DNA from 2 places in the Ralstonia sp. 110700041-2 genome. Region 1 is predicted to be linked to the other one. Evidence: predicted binding sites of a transcription regulator. Region 1 holds the regulator's gene; the other holds the start of a gene.
What was found. The regulator FNR, encoded in region 1, switches genes on or off when oxygen is low (the NO sensors DNR and NnrR bind a similar motif). The targets are predictions, from matches to a motif close to TTGATNNNNATCAA.
Positions count from the first base shown of each region.

Region 2: a site for FNR is predicted at 1,768-1,781, ahead of ACUXH0_RS06845 (universal stress protein). Genes of this name have one in related genera too.

Region 1 covers NZ_JBSFAI010000021.1:102,945-110,753, reverse strand. The annotation lists gene nusA (transcription termination factor NusA) at 1-245, opposite strand, end outside; gene rimP (ribosome maturation factor RimP) at 242-730, opposite strand; gene ACUXH0_RS25220 (pseudouridine synthase) at 937-2,721, opposite strand; gene scpB (SMC-Scp complex subunit ScpB) at 2,812-3,654, opposite strand; gene ACUXH0_RS25210 (sulfite exporter TauE/SafE family protein) at 4,142-4,885, opposite strand; gene fnr (fumarate/nitrate reduction transcriptional regulator Fnr) at 5,062-5,790, shown strand; gene ACUXH0_RS25200 (hypothetical protein) at 5,812-6,066, opposite strand; gene ACUXH0_RS25195 (FixH family protein) at 6,063-6,290, opposite strand; gene ccoG (cytochrome c oxidase accessory protein CcoG) at 6,317-7,780, opposite strand; gene ccoP (cytochrome-c oxidase, cbb3-type subunit III) at 7,777-7,809, opposite strand, start outside.
Region 2 covers NZ_JBSFAI010000004.1:23,614-31,422, forward strand. The annotation lists gene ACUXH0_RS06825 (hypothetical protein) at 1-41, opposite strand, end outside; gene ACUXH0_RS06830 (helix-turn-helix domain-containing protein) at 511-831, shown strand; gene ACUXH0_RS06835 (hypothetical protein) at 907-1,128, opposite strand; gene ACUXH0_RS06840 (acyl-CoA thioesterase) at 1,238-1,681, opposite strand; gene ACUXH0_RS06845 (universal stress protein) at 1,864-2,298, shown strand; gene ACUXH0_RS06850 (hypothetical protein) at 2,405-2,794, shown strand; gene ACUXH0_RS06855 (response regulator transcription factor) at 2,942-3,607, shown strand; gene ACUXH0_RS06860 (ATP-binding protein) at 3,583-4,923, shown strand; gene ACUXH0_RS06865 (DMT family transporter) at 4,942-5,805, opposite strand; gene ACUXH0_RS06870 (hypothetical protein) at 5,917-6,072, opposite strand; gene ACUXH0_RS06875 (metal-sensitive transcriptional regulator) at 6,168-6,335, opposite strand; gene ACUXH0_RS06880 (hypothetical protein) at 6,516-6,824, shown strand; partial or broken gene ACUXH0_RS06885 (LysR substrate-binding domain-containing protein) at 6,880-7,242, opposite strand; gene ACUXH0_RS06890 (trans-aconitate methyltransferase) at 7,123-7,728, shown strand.

The DNA.
Region 1 (7,809 bases):
TCAAACAGCAGAATCTGCTTGTCCGGCTCCTGCAGGCCTGCATCGTCGGGAACGACGAGCCAGCGACGGAAGGTTTCGTGTTCGCCCGACTCACGGTCGATCGCCACGCGCACATCCACGTCTTCTTCAAAGCGCTTCTTGGTCGCCGAAGCCAATGCGGCCTCCAGCGCCCCGAACACCACATCCTTGTCGACGTTTTTTTCGCGCGCAAGCGCATCGACGAGCAACAGAACTTCGCGGCTCATTGCTTGTTCCCTTTGTTTCGATTTCCTTTGAAGTCCAGCACGGGCACCAGCCGGGCGCGGTCGAGTTCCGACAGCGTGAATCCCAGCAGCGCAGGGCCTTCCTTGCCCTCAAACTCAAGGCCGATCCGTTCCTGGCCTGGCTCGCCCGTCGGAGCCTGAATGATTCCCGTGAAATTCTTCTGTCCATCCACCGGCAAGCGCAGCGTCACCTTGGCCTCAAGGCCGGCGAAGCGCGTGAAGTCGGCCAGCGTGCGTAGCGGGCGGTCCAGCCCAGGCGACGACACTTCCAGCCGTTCGTAGTTGACGTTTTCAACTTCGAACACGCGCGTGAGTTGATGACTCACTTTTTCGCAATCTTCAATGACGACGCCGTTCTCTGCCTGATCGATATACACGCGCAGCAGCCCGGCAGGCGCGCGCTCCACTTCCACCAGCTCGTACCCCATGGCGGTGAGGGTTTTCTCAATCAGATCAGTCAGATGCACGTTTTTCCTGAAGAATTTCCCGGTATGGCCAACCTGCTGAAGCAAAAAAAAATGGGCGCAACGCCCATATCATTCGCCCATCTTCTGCAGGATGACTTTTGATTAGACTCACATTGTAATACGCTTCGAGGCAAAAGGCAAAAATTGCCCCGAAGCCGCCACAAAATGGGGCGTTGCGACGAATGCCGCACACAACGCCCGCATTTTTAACGCTTACCGCCGCGTTTGCCACCACCGCGTGGCGCCTTGTTGCCGTTCGGCATGCCGCCAGCGCTCTTTCCGGGGCGCTTGTTGCCGGGTGCGCGATTGCCATCACGCATGCCACCACCCGCCCCCGCACCGCCACGGCCGTTCGCACGATCGCCCATACGAGTTCGCGCTGTGAGCGTGGTCGGGCCTCCCACATTGATGTAGCCCATGGACGTCTGCATCGGATCCGGCTGACGCGGGCTGGACGGACGGCGCTGCGCGGGTTGCGCGCGATTACCGTTTTCAACGCCCATACCACGCGACTGGAAGTTGGCTTCCCCCGCAAAACCAGAGGACATCGGCCCCATCAGCACCGGCGCCGGACCACGGCGACGATTGCCCTGGCGGTCTTGCCCACCGCCAGAACTCGCCGTCGGCACCTTCATGCCCAGCGTGCCCATCAGCGTACGCACATCCTCGGCCGACACCTCCTGCCAACGGCCCCGCTTAAGGCCGCGCGGCAGTACGAAGCTGCCATAGCGCGTCCGGATCAGCCGCGACACGGTCAGGTTGACCGCCTCAAACATGCGCCGCACTTCGCGGTTCCGCCCCTCGGTCAGGGCGACGTGGTACCAGTGGTTGACACCTTCGCCGCCGCCATCGACGCAGCGCAGGAAGTTGGCTTCGCCGTCCTGGAGCGAGATGCCGTGCAACAGCTTCTGACGGTCAGTTTCGGCCAGCTCACCCAGCGTACGCACCGCGTATTCACGCTCAACACCATAGCGCGGGTGCATGAACCGGTTGGCGATATCGCCGGAGGTCGTGAAAATCAGCAGGCCCTCGGTATTGAAGTCGAGGCGGCCGACGGCGACCCACTTGCCGGTCTTCATGCGCGGCAACGCGTCGAACACCGTCGGACGACCTTCCGGATCGGACTGGCTGACGATTTCACCCGACGGCTTGTGATACAGCAGCACGCGCGGCGGCTTGTTCGGCAACTTGCGCTGGATCAGCTTGCCGTTCACGCGCACCTGGTCGGTCGCGAGAATGCGTTGACCGATATGAGCCGGCAGGCCATTCACGGAGACGCGCCCTTGCAGGATCAGGTCTTCCATGTCGCGGCGAGAGCCAAGCCCGGCATCAGCCAGGATTTTGTGCAGTTTGGGAGCGTCGTCTTCGGAGGTCAGTTCGCGCGCCTTGGGAGGCTGCGATGCACCGCCGGTGTCAGCCTCGGAGTCGTACGCCCCGGAAATCACGTATTGGAAGACGTCTTCAGAGCCCTTGCCTCCCTTCAGCCCCTTGCCCCCGCGATTCTGGTTCGCGCCGCCTGCCTTGCCTTGCGGTTTGCCGTTGCGGTTCTGCGACTTGCCACGACCCCCGGTGTTCTTACCGCCAGCACCTTCCACACGGTCGTTGCGCTCGGCGCGCTCCAGCGGCTGACCTTCGCCTTGACGGCGGCGGTTCTTACCGAAACGGCCGCGCGGGCCACGTCTCTCGCCCTGGTTTTCTGCTGGCGCCTGTTCGGCCGTCGCAGCACCTTCTGCAGCAACTACCGCCGGCTCACCAGCCGCCTCTTTCGGCTTGCGCGCCCGTGGCGCGCGGGTCTTGCGCGGTTGCGCGGGCTGGCCGGCGTCTGCACCACCCGCATCGGCGGCTTCGCCCTCAGGGCGACCATCCTGCTGCTGGCGGCGCGAAGCCACGAGGTTGCGCAAGCCTCGGCGCAATCCCTTGCGGCGAGGGGTGGCCTCAGTCCCATCACCGCCGTCTTGTCGCGGCGGCTGAGCGTCGGCGTCGGCCGGCATACGTGTATCCATGGAATCTGGCTGGGTGCTCACAACGTCTTTCAAATCTAGGGGTTCAAGCCATCCGCCGACTGCACGGCGGGCATGGCATTACGAATGTTCATTGGCGGGAGCTGCTGGCAACTCGACCGGTGTTTTGTGTTCAGGCCCTGACGCAACCTCGGTCGCACTCACCGCTTGCGCCTCGGTTTCCAGGGCCGGTTCCTCGCGCGGCGCGATCTCAGGCTGCGCCGGCGTTTCACCGGCCACCACAACGGAAGCCTCGGCAACCGGCGATCCGGCCGGTTCCTCCACCGAAGCCGCTGCGCTTTCCGCGCCCTCCGGCGCGTCGTTGACCAACGCTGTCAGCTCTTCCACCGCAATTGCGCCGCCCTCGAACTCAATGGCGCCCTGCTCCAGCAGGCTGGCCTGCGCCTGGGCGCGGGCATCTTCGAGCGGCGGCAGCTCGTCCAGCGAGCGCAAGCCAAGGTCATCGAGAAACTGCTTGGTCGTCGCATACAGCGCAGGGCGACCCGGCACGTCGCGATGACCGATGACTTCGATCCAGCCGCGGTCTTCAATCTGCTTGATGACCTGCGTGTTGACCGTAACACCGCGAATGTCTTCGATATCGCCGCGCGTGACCGGCTGGCGGTAAGCGATGATCGCAAGTGTCTCCATCACCGCGCGCGAGTACTTGGGTGGTTTTTCCGGGTGCAGGCGGTCGAGATACACACGCATCTCGGGGCGGCTCTGCAGGCGCCAGCCGGAGGCCAGTGCAACCAGTTCGACACCGCGATTCAGCCAGTCCTGGCGCAGCTCTTCGAGCAGCACACGAATGGTGTCTGCGGAAACATCTTCGTCGAACAGCTTGCGCAAGTCATTGACTCGCAACGGGTCCTGCGCGCAGATCAGCGCGGTTTCGAGGACGATCTTCGCCTCTTGGGTATTCATCGGGTTGAGCGGCTCGTCATTGCTCGCGCGCGGCCAGTCGCCGTCACGCTTGAGGTTTGTCGTCCCGCCGCGACGCTCGCGGCATTTCTGATTGCTATTGCCCGCCCGGGCCCGGCGCGCGAAGGCCAATTGATTCAATTGGGCCCTGCACCGAAACGCAGTGGCTATGCCCGCAAAGTAAGGGCCGGAGGAGCAAGTTGATCCGGTGCCGGTCAGGCACCACAAGGGCAATTTCTTCCGCCGCCATGTGGACGGATACTGCACCGGACGACTACCAAGAAGAACGGCAGTCCGCCCGAATCGACTGTCCAGGGTGACACTACCGCTGGAAGGCATCGCTTGGCGCCGCGCTTGGGATTGTTGATTTACGCGGGTGGCGAATCGAATTGCTGTCGATTGTAGGGCAATTTCCAGCGGCGCCGCAACCGGGAAGATGATCTAGCCTCCCATCCAAGGCCGGATGGCGATTTACGCGTGCTTTAAACGACTACAGCACCAGACAGAATCCGTGTGCGTTGAGCATCTCTGGCAGCCAGATCGTGTGCACCAGCCCCCATATCCCGAACCCCGCAATGGCGATGCCGGCCGCGCCACGCACCCACCGGCGGCGCGACAAGCCGCGCAGCCACCCAGCGAAGCCAGACATCATCAACAGGTTGGGCAGTGTACCTGCACCAAAGGCGAGCATGACCACAGCCCCGGAGGCAGCGTTGCCTGCCAGCAACGCCACAGCCAATGCGCCGTAGACCATGCCGCACGGCACCAGTCCCCAGGCCATACCCGTGATATAGCGGCGTAGCAACGGCGGCTGACGTTGCAGCGTGCCGCCCAGTGTCGCAGCCCCCCGAGACAGGCGGCCAGCGACGCGGCCGAGCAAGCGCTCAAGCCACACACTGCGCCACGCATCTCCGGCGGAGCGCACGAGCAGCAAAATCCCATAGGTGAGTAGCAATACACTGGCGAAGGCAAACAAGCCGCGTTGAACCGGCAGCCATTGCTGGCGCCAGAAGGTCGCGCCCATCGCACCCATGATTGCGCCAAGCAGCGCGTAGGTGGTCAGCCGGCCGGCATGCATGACGACCTGCTCGAACCATAGTCGGCGACGCGACACGACCCGTACCGCCACAGTTCCACGTTCGGCTGCAAGTGCGATCCCGCTGCACATCGCCAGACAATGCACACCGCCGAGCAATGCGATGAGGAAAACGCTCAGAAGCGCTGCAGCACTCATCTTTCTGACGCTCTTTTGATATGGACCAAGGTTTTTGTTTTACTGTTGCGAACTAAGCGTAATTGACGCGTTTTGCCGCATCGGAAATGTCCGAGGACAAGAAGGTCGCCGTTATAATAAGCTGAGCTGCATCACAAGAATTACTCATTTCACTCTCCCGAAACTCGCCCCCGCCCGTGCTCACTCGAATCGCACTTACCGACCAAGCCTCGCGTTGCTCCACCTGTGTACTCGGGCAAATCTGCCTGCCGGTGGGAATGAACTCGGACGACGTGCGCAAGATGGACGATTTGGTCGGCGAGCGCATCCGCATTAAGAAGGGGCAATCGCTCTATTCGCTGGGGGAGCCGCTGGAAGCGGTTTACGGCATTCGTTTCGGTACGCTCAAAACCCATCTGACGCTCGAAGACGGCCGGCACCAGATCACGGGGTTTCACCTGCCAGGCGAAATCGTCGGGCTCGATGGCATTGGCGATATGCGCCATGTGTCGGATGCCACCGCGCTCGAAGATACCGAAGTCTGCGTGGTGCGCTACGACGAGTTGCAACACCTTTCGCGTCGGCTGCCTTCGCTGCAGCATCAGTTCCTGCGCATCATGAGCAAGGAGATCTCGCAGGATCATCTGATGCTGCTCACGCTCGGTTCCATGCGTGCGGAGGAGCGTCTGGCAGCGTTCCTGCTCAACCTCTCGAAGCGTTCAGCCCAGCGGGGTTATTCGTCAACCGAATTTGTGCTGCGCATGAGCCGCGAAGAGCTGGGCAGCTATCTGGGCCTCAAGCTCGAAACCGTCAGCCGCCTGTTCTCGCGCTTTGCCGAAGCGGGTCTCATCCAGATCCGCCAACGCCACGTCAAACTGATCGACCTGGCCGGCCTGCGCCAGGTCATGAGCGGTCAAGCCGCTTGAGGCTCCTTCCATGGCGCCCGCTCACACGAGCGGGTGTTCATGCGCTTCCAGTTTGCCGATGCCCGGGGACACGTAGAGCGTCAGCGCGCTCGACAATCCGCACAGCAACCAGAACACAAAGAACGATACCGTGTAGACCGCCTGGGCCGACACGGTGATCTGTTCGCCGAAGAAACGCAGGTCGGCGGGGTCCACCACTGCAAAGACCACCAGTTCAGCCAACGCGGCCGACAGAAATGCCGGCCACAGAATCCACATCAGCAGTCGACGCTTCATCGGGCCTCCGCGTGAATACCATGTGCCGGCGCGACGGTCGTCTTTTCAACGACCAAACCGTGGCGCACGACGTTGTCGTGAATAACGGCGTCGGGATGCGACATCGCCAGCCAGATGGTGACGCCGCAGCCGATCATGGCGACAAACGGCCCAGCCATCAGGAGCCACGGCCAGGGCTCGCGCCACCAGGGACGGGCCTGCGCGGAAGATTGCGTTGCGTGCATCGTTGCCTCCTGTTGGGGATGCCGCATCAGCGCGGCACGATGAAGCTCGACGGTTCGCGCAGTACGAGGCTGGCGCTACCGCTGTCTGCGTGGATGACGAAACGGATTTTGTGCGAGCCGGGGGCGGCATCATCGGCCGGCCGGCGTACGCGCACTGGCAGCAGTCGGTTGGCCGCCGGTGGCAGCTCCAGTGTGGTCGACTCGCCACGACCGCCCTGCACATCCAGTTCCGGCATGCCCTCTGCTGTGATGGTCACGCGCATGGGGAGCTCGGACGCGTTCATCAACTGCAGGCGGTAAACGTTCTCGATCTTGCCCCCGTCCACTTCACGCGCCAGTGCACCACGATCACGAATCACGTCAACCTTGAGCGGCTGACGCATGGCCAATGCCACGATGAAGCCGGTGATGAGCACAAGCATGATCCCGGTATAGATCAGCACGCGCGGACGCAGCAGATGTCGCCGGGCGTCCTTCGGGCTGAGCCGATCGCGCATTGCGCGTTCGGACGTATAGCGGATCAGACCGCGCGGGTAGCGCATCTTGTCCATGACCTGATCGCAGGCATCAATGCAGGCGCCGCAACCAATGCATTCGTATTGCAGCCCTTGGCGGATGTCGATGCCGGTCGGGCACACCTGTACACAGATGCTGCAGTCGACGCAGGAACCCAGACCTTGCGCTTCGAAATCGGCGTTGCGCGAACGACTGCCGCGCGGCTCGCCGCGCAGGGTGTCATAAGTCACGACGTAGGTATCGGGATCGACCATCACGCTCTGGAAACGAGCGTAGGGACACATGTAGCGGCACACCTGCTCGCGCATGAAACCGGCGTTGCCCCATGTCGCGAATGCGTAGAAGAGCATCCAGAAAGTCTGCCAAGGGCCGAGCGACAGCGTCCAGGTCTCCATGCCCAGATCGCGGATCGGCGTGAAGAAGCCCACGAAGGTGAAGCCCGTCCACAACGCGATCAGCACCCAGGCCGAATGCTTGGTGACCTTGAGACGCAGCTTGCGCAGGCTCCAACGCTCACCGTCGAGCCGGATGCGGGCAAAGCGGTCGCCTTCGACATGGCGCTCGATCCACATGAAGATTTCGGTGTAGACCGTCTGCGGGCAGGCGTAGCCGCAAAAGAGCCGGCCCGCCACCGCCGTGAACAGGAACAGCGCCAGCGCCGATAGCACCAGCAGCACTGCCAGATAGATGACATCCTGCGGCCACAACACGAGGCCAAAGAGGTAGAACTTGCGAGCGCCCAGGTCGAACAGCACTGCTTGGCGACCATTCCACTGAAACCACGGCAAGCCATAAAAGATGGCTTGCGTGGCCAACACCAGCCAGACGCGCCAACGCGCAAAGGCGCCTGTTACGGCGCGCGGATAGATCTTGCGCCGGACCTCATAGAGCATCTGCTCGGTCGGTGCGTCCTCGGCGCCCGCCGCCGCAGTGGCGGGCGTCATCGGGCGCCAGGCTGGTTCTTTGTCGCTCATTGCGCGTGACTCGTGTTGCTGTTCGACAG
Region 2 (7,809 bases), on a different contig from region 1:
ACCGCGCCATCCAGGTAGAGGCGGTTTTTGGTCAGCGACATGCGGCACCTCCCGGTTGTGTAGGAAGCCTGCAGCGCCAAGGCGGTGGGGAAGGGTAAGACGCGGGGCGATGCCCGCTGAGTGCGGTAGCCATGTGGCCTCCTGTGGTGATTGCAGGAGACCCGCCATTCGCTGCGAAACGAGGGTGGCGGGCCTGACGACAGGGTTCGCAGACCGGCCACCACAGGAAACCGGCAGACCCGAAGGTCTCCCTGCCCGGCCCGCCGCAAAAGAAGCATAGGCGTGCGCAAGCACCGGACATGAAAACGCCGCGCGAAAGGCGGCTGTCCGTCTGTGGTGAGCGTGGACGGGCTGCGAAACCCGGTCACCGTTGGTGCGGTGACGGTGGGGATTATATGGTCACGGTCTTCTCCAAAGAAGCGCTATGCCATGAGTTGCGGCCAATTCCGATAGCGATGACTCTCATTGCTCGCTAAGTTTGTGCGCTGCCCCGCATCGACGAAATTTGCAATGACTAAGACACGATTCAAGAGCGACGCATCTGAGGCCATTCACAGCCTCGCCTCCGACCTGTATCGCGCCAAGCTCATCGATAAGAAGACCATGCGCGAATACGACGACCTGTGCATCGAGCCTGTGCCGGAATTCGACGCGAAGACAATCGCGCGTATCCGAAAATCCGTGAATGTCAGCCAAAGCGTATTCGCTGCATATCTCAACACCACTGCTTCGACGGTGCGCCAGTGGGAGCAAGGTGACAAGAAACCTAGCGGCATGGCCGCACGCCTCCTGCAGCTGGTGCAGAAGCACGGACTGGCCGTGTTCTCCTGATTCGTCAACGCTCGAGACAAACAAAAACCCCGCCAACCGGCGGGGTCCCCCAAATCCTTTTGAGCCTGCAAGCAATCAAGCCTGTGGCGCAGCCCCATCTTCCGGAGCGGCCTCGGCGCCTTCGGCCTTGGCTTCGTCCTTCTTTTCGATCATCTCTTCCAGCGCGCCCGCGCCCTTGAAACCGGCGACGGCGGCGACGGCCTTGGTCAGCAGGCCGGCATCCGGATCGACTTTCTCGGCGGCTTCAACCGCGGCGACGGCGCCGGCGATCTTGCCCACTTCATCCAACAGTCCCATGGTCACCTCCGCGTGATTGAACGGGAGAGCCATCTTCCCACCGGCAAGGGGCGCAAGTGCAAGCAAAGTTAAAAATTTTCTGCGGGCGTTCGTTTGCGTACAGCGCGCGTCACTCCGCTTCAGCGCCGGCGGGGGTGGCGGTAAGCGCAGCCAAACGCTGGCGGGCGCTGTCGGTAATGGGGCTTGATTGGCGCGTGGCAACGTCGATCTGCACGATCACCGATTGCGATGTCGCGGCGCATTCGCCATTCTGGAAGATGGCCTGCTCGAGCTTGACCGAACTGCGCCCGACGCTCGCCACGCGCGTGCCGATCTGCACGGAGCCGGGCCAGAGGATTTCGTTGCGGAAGTCGAGCACGAGCTGCGCGATGACGAACTCGCAGCCGGGCGCCGCCAGCGGGTTGTCGGGCGAGAAGAGCATCTCTACGCGGCCCGTTTCCAGGTACGTGGCGAAGACGGCGTTGTTGATGTGGCCCTGGCGGTCGGTGTCGCCGTAGCGGAGCTTGTCGGTCGACTGCAGCGGGTAATCGGAAAGGGATGGTGTGGTCGTCATGTGGGGCGCGGCGTCTGGGTCAACTTGCGCATTTTGCCTGCCTTCCTGTGCAAGCGCTGACAGCGTAATCGCACCGGGTGCTTCCGTTGACTCCTATCAACGCGCCGCTTTCAGCAGCGCTTACCGTGGAAACAGATACCAGCCGCGCACGGGCGCGGCGGCACACACGGCAAGGAGGCCACATGAAAACCCTGGTACTGGCAACGGACGGATCGAACTACTCCGATGCGGCCGCCCGCTGCATTGCCGACAAGACGCTCTTCGGCAGCGACGTGACGGTGCACGTCGTGCATTGCATGCCGGACCTCTCCGGCGACATCAAATCGCTCGTCGGCAAGGCAGAGGTTGATGCGTGGTACGCGGAGGAAAGCACCGGCGCCATGGCCTCGGTCTGCGCGATCCTGGGTGCGGCTGGCGTGCCGTTCGAGCGGCACGCACTCGTGGGCTTTCCACCGGAGCGCATCGTGCATCACGCGCAAGGTGCGGGAGCGGCGGCCATCGTCATGGGCTCGCATGGTCGGGGCGTGTTCGTCGAGGCGCTGATGGGCTCGGTGGCAGGCCGGGTGCTCGCCCATGCTGAATGCCCGGTGGTGCTCGTGAAGGCGCCCAAGGCTTGACGGCGGCGGGGCGGTCGCAGCTACGCTCCGCTGCGCGCACCCCCACAGCCCGACGCGGCATGGTTTAGGATGAAGGCACCTTTTTCTTCACATCCTGGGGGACCCCATGTCGCATCGCCGCCGTCTTGCACTCGCCTTCGCGGGCGCTGCACTGTTTGCTGCTGCCACGCCGTCGTTTGCCTATTTCCGCAACGTGCTGGCCAGCACGATCATTGGTTCGATGAGCCCGACGGAGTTGAAGTCGTTCACCAAGGCCATCGGCGATGTGCTGAGGAACACCGCCGACAACACGCCCGCCCAATGGACGTCTGCGGCGACGGGCAAGCAGCCCGCCATCGACGCGACCATTACGCCGCTGGAGTCGAAGACCGACGCCGGCCAATCGTGCCGACGCCTGCAGAGCGAACTCGCGCGCGGCAGCAGCAAAGAGCAGTGGACCGCGTGGCTGTGCAAACAGCCAAGCGGGGAATGGAAGTTGCGGCAGCTGGCGCAGTAAGGCATCGGCCACCGGGCGGCTATGGCTCGTCTAAGTCTGCCTCGGCAGACTGGTGCGGAATCTTCCTCCATCGCTCTGGAGAATCCGCCGAGTTGGCAGGCCCGGCGCGGTGCGCTGCAATCGGTCTGACCGTTCACCCGACACTGAATGCGAGTCCTCCTAGTTGAAGACGACCCGATGATTGGCGCGGCCGTGGAAGCCGCGCTGCAGGACGCCGCCTACGCGGTGGACTGGGTGCGTAACGGTCAGACCGCGTTGGATGTGGCCGCGCACCAACACTACGACCTGCTGCTGCTCGATCTCGGCCTGCCCGGAAAGGACGGCCATGCAGTGCTCGGCAGCCTGCGCGCCCGCGACAATCCTGTCCCGGTGCTGATCCTGACCGCGCGCGATGCGGTGGATGAGCGCGTACGCGGTCTCGACGGCGGCGCCGATGACTACATCCTCAAGCCCTTCGAGATGGTTGAACTGCTCGCCCGCATGCGCGCCGTCCTGCGCCGCAAGGGTGGGGCAGCGAGCCCCGTGCTCACCAATGGCGTGCTGACGCTCGATCCCGCCGCGCACGAAGCGCGCATGGGCGATGCCGAGCCGGTACGCCTGTCCGCGCGCGAGTTTGCATTGCTGCAGGCGCTCATGCTGCGGCCGGGCGCCATCCTTTCGCGCACGGAGCTGGAAGAGCGCATCTACGGCTGGGGCCACGAGGTAGCGAGCAACGCGGTCGAATTCCTCATCCACGCACTGCGCAAAAAGCTCGGCGCGCAGGCCATCAAGAACGTCAGGGGAGTGGGATGGATGGTGCCGAGGGGCCAATGACAGCAGCCACATCTGCGGCTGCATCCGTGCAGCAGCGGCTATCGGTGTGGCTGTCGGTGATCATCGTGGCGGTGGCGGTGCTGGCCGGCGGCTTTGCGTTTGCCTCGGCTTTCCGCGAAGCGTATGAATTGCAGGACGACGTCTTACGCCAGGTCGGGGCGATGTTCGACCCCGGCCACCTGCCCGCACCAGGCGAGGCGGCCGACGCGCCCAAGGTCTCGGACACGGAGGCGCGCGTGATCGTGCAGGTGTTGCCGCCGGCCGGCGCGGTGCCTGCGGCCAGCCCGCCCGTGCTGACCGACGGCATGCAGACCGCACGCCTGGGCAAACGCGACTACCGCGTGTGGGTCCGCACGCTCGCCAACGGCCAGCGCATCGCTGTGGCGCAGGAAACCGCCGTGCGAGACGAAACCGCCCGCGACAGCGCGCTGCGCACGTTGATGCCGTTCCTGATACTTGTGCCGATCCTGCTGCTGGCCGTCGCCCACGTGTTGCGCAAGATGTTCGCGCCCATCAAGCGGCTCGCGCATGAGGTGGACCAACGCGACGAGCGCCAACTGCACGCCATCGCGCCCGAAGCCGTGCCCGACGAGGTGCGCCCGTTCGTGGTGGCGATCAACCGCCTGCTCGCGCGCGTGCAACAGTCCATGGATGCCCAGCACCGCTTTGTCGCTGATGCCGCGCACGAACTGCGCACGCCCCTCTCCGCACTGTCGCTGCAGGCCGAGCGGCTCGGGCAGGCCGCGATGTCGCCCGACGCGCAGGCGCGGCTTGGCACGCTGCGCCAGGGCATCGAGCGTAGCCGCGGGCTGCTCGAACAACTCCTCACCCTGGCGCGCGCGCAAGAGGCCACCGGCGTGCCAACGGGCACCGTCTCCGTCCAGAGCGTGTTCCGCAGCGTGCTGGAAGACCTCATGCCGCTTGCCGACGCCAAGCAGCTCGACATGGGCGTCACCACCGAAGCCGATGCGCGCGTGCATGCCAACGAGCTCGATCTCTTCGTCGTGGTGCGCAACCTCGTGGACAACGCCATCCGCTACACACCGGAAGGCGGTCGCATCGACCTGTCGGTGGCCATTGACGCGGAGGTTGTGTCGATTGCCGTGCAGGACACCGGCCCCGGCATCCCCATCGACGAACGCGCACGCGTGTTCGACCCGTTCTATCGCGTGCTCGGCAACGAGGCGACCGGCTCGGGGCTCGGGTTGTCGATCGTGAGTACGGTGGTGCGGCGACTCGGCGGGGAGGTTGACCTCGGCGAGCCGGATGATCGTGCCAGCGGGTTGCGGGTGACGGTGCGGTTGCCGACCGCCTAGCAGCAACCGCACACCAATCTACCGCCGCACCCGGAATACCACCGCCAACCCCAGCAGAATCATCGCCATCCCCGCCACTGCAACGGGCGCAAGGCGATGCCCCAGCACGAGGTTATCCAGCAGCGCCGTCACCAGCGGCACGAGGTAGAACAGGCTTGTCACGTTGACGAGATTGCCGCGCTGCATGAGCCGGTAGAACAGCAACTGCGCACCCACTGACATCACCACGCCCATCCACAACAAGGCGGCGATGCCGGGCAGGCCGGGTGTGAAGGCCAGTGATTGCGTGGGCAGCGCAAAAGCAAACCCCGCACACAGAACGAGGCTCACCGCATTCTGCAGCGGCAGCGTATCGATGGGCAACTGGTCCAGCCGCTTCTGGCAGATGGCGCCCACCGTCATGCTGAAGAGCGCGGCCCATGCGTAGCCGAGACCGGCCATCGGCACCTGATGCGCATCGGCTCCGCCCACCACGAACGATAGGCCGCCCAGCGCGAGCACCAGGCCGGCCGTCCGCCGTGCAGACCACGTGCGCTCGGTCACCAGCAGCGTGAGCAGCGGCTGCACGCCGAGCACCGTGGCCAGCAGCCCGGGCGTGAGGCCGGAGTCGAGCGCGAGCAGATAGCAAATCGAATAGCCGCCGGTCAGCAATGCACCGGTGGCGGCTACCTTCAGCCGTGATCCCGGCGCCGGCCACCACTGCCCGCGCCGGAGGCGGAGGCCCGCCAGCACCAAAGACGCGAGCGCAAAGCGCCCAACCAGAAACGCGAACGCGGGGACATGCTGCACACCGATCTCCGCAAAGATTGCGCCGCTGCTCCACAGCAGCACGAATAGAACCGTCGCGCCGGAGCCTGCCAGCGCGGCTTGCATGGAACGCATACCACTCACCTGTCGAATAGAGATGTCGGGTTCCGGCGCGCAGGCAAGCGCCTGCCTCGGGCGTGTGCCCGAGCCCTCGTTCAGGTCAACCGGAAACGAAGCGGCTGAGAGTCAGCCGAGCGCGGGCAGATGTGGCGGCGGCGGTGCGCCGATCACGTCGTAGCCCGACGAGACGACAGGAGGAGGGAGGGGCCCGGGCTGCACGCACACGTCATCCACGCGAGCGCGATGGCCGGCAGCGAGGAGGGTGGCGTGAAGTCGTGACATGAAGACGAGGGTCTCTGGGAATCGGTGAAGCGGCACGGCCGATGGCGTTGCGGCAGCCTAGCGGGATCGGCCGCACGGCGCAAGAGGCCCGGCGCTCACGACTGCAGATACGACTTGATCACCTGCATCACTGCATCGGGATCTTCCTGGCGCTGCGCCTCGGCAGGTTCCTTTATCACGTGATCGCTCAGGTGGCCCTCGATGACCGCCGCCATCAGCCCGTTGACCGCACCAACGTCCACGCGTTTTTCGCGAGGCTGCATCCGTTGCCGCGTGGCCTGCGTATCTGCAGGTACAGGCTGGTGCGGCAATTTTTTTCGTCGATGCAGTGTCAGGTTTGCATGTGCACCGCGACCAACCTGTGGGATCCGAGCGGCCACGCTCCGCCAGCGATCCAATGGATGTCGCCTCCGGCGGCACGTTCACTGTACGAGGAGTTCACCATGCATACCCGCCGCATTACTCTGGCCTTGCTCGCCACGCTTTCCGCTTCTGCCGCACTGTTCATCGCGCAACCGGCTGCCGCCGCGCAGGCCAAGTTCGATCCGTATACGCAAGGCGCCGTCGACAAGACGGACCCGTTCACGCAAGGTGCGGATCGCCAGGCCGACACCTATGGCTATCTGTCGTGGAAGTACGATCGCTTCGATCCGTATGCGCAAGGCGCGGATCGGCAAGCCAACGCACACGATGTGCTGGCATGGCGCGGCGATACGAGCTACCCCGGCGGCAACGACGGCTCGCGTGCGTGAATGGCCGCGGTTGCATGAGCGGGGCGCTGGACGACACGCCCCCTCTGCGCCAGCATCAGGCCGCCGGCGTTGCCCCCTCGGCGATGCGGTCGTATAGGGCACGCGCCGCAGGCGACAGCTGCGCCGCCTTGCGCGTGACGAGCACCAGCGTGCACGACACTTCCGGCTCGACCAGTTCGACTGTGCGGATCATCGGATACGCGCTCTTCTGAAGCGCGAGCCGCGGCACCACCGCCGCGCCCAGCCCTTCCGCCACCAACCCGAGCGCCGTTGAGCTGCGCTGCACTTCGTAGAACGAATGCAGCATCACGCCGCTCGCCTTGAGCGCGCCGTCGAGCAGGCTGCGGTTGCCGCTGACCTCGCCGGCAAAGATGAGCGGGTGGGGCTGCAAGGCTTGCCACCGGATGCGGCGCCGCTTGGCCAGCGGATGATCGTCGCGGCAGACGAGGACATACGGATCGTTCGTCAGCGGCCGAAGCTGATCGGCAAGCTGGCGGCGGGTGGCCACCTAGCTGTGCAGATGCCGGACAACCTTGACGAACCGGCGCACCGCCTGATGCGCGAAGTGGCTGCTGAGGGGCCGTGGGCCGGCAAGCTCAAGGGTGTAGAGCGCACGGAGCGCTTCGATGCGCGCCGCTATTACGCGCTGCTCGCGCCGCTGTGCGCGCGCGTGGACGTGTGGCGCACCACGTACATGCATCCGCTGCAAGGCGGCGTCGATGCGGTGGTCGAATGGTTCAAGGGCAGCGCGCTGCGGCCATTCCTCGCAGCGCTGAGCGAGGACGAGCGCCCCGTATTCCTCACGCGCTATCGCGACATGATTGCCCAGGCCTATCCCGCACTCGACGAAGGCACGGTGCTGCTGCCGTTTCCGCGCCTGTTCATCGTGGCGACGCGCAAGTAGGCCCAATCTCAGAATCAAAAGCGACAGCCATAAAAAAGCCCGACGGCAAACCACCGGCGGGCTTTTTATCTGACACATGCG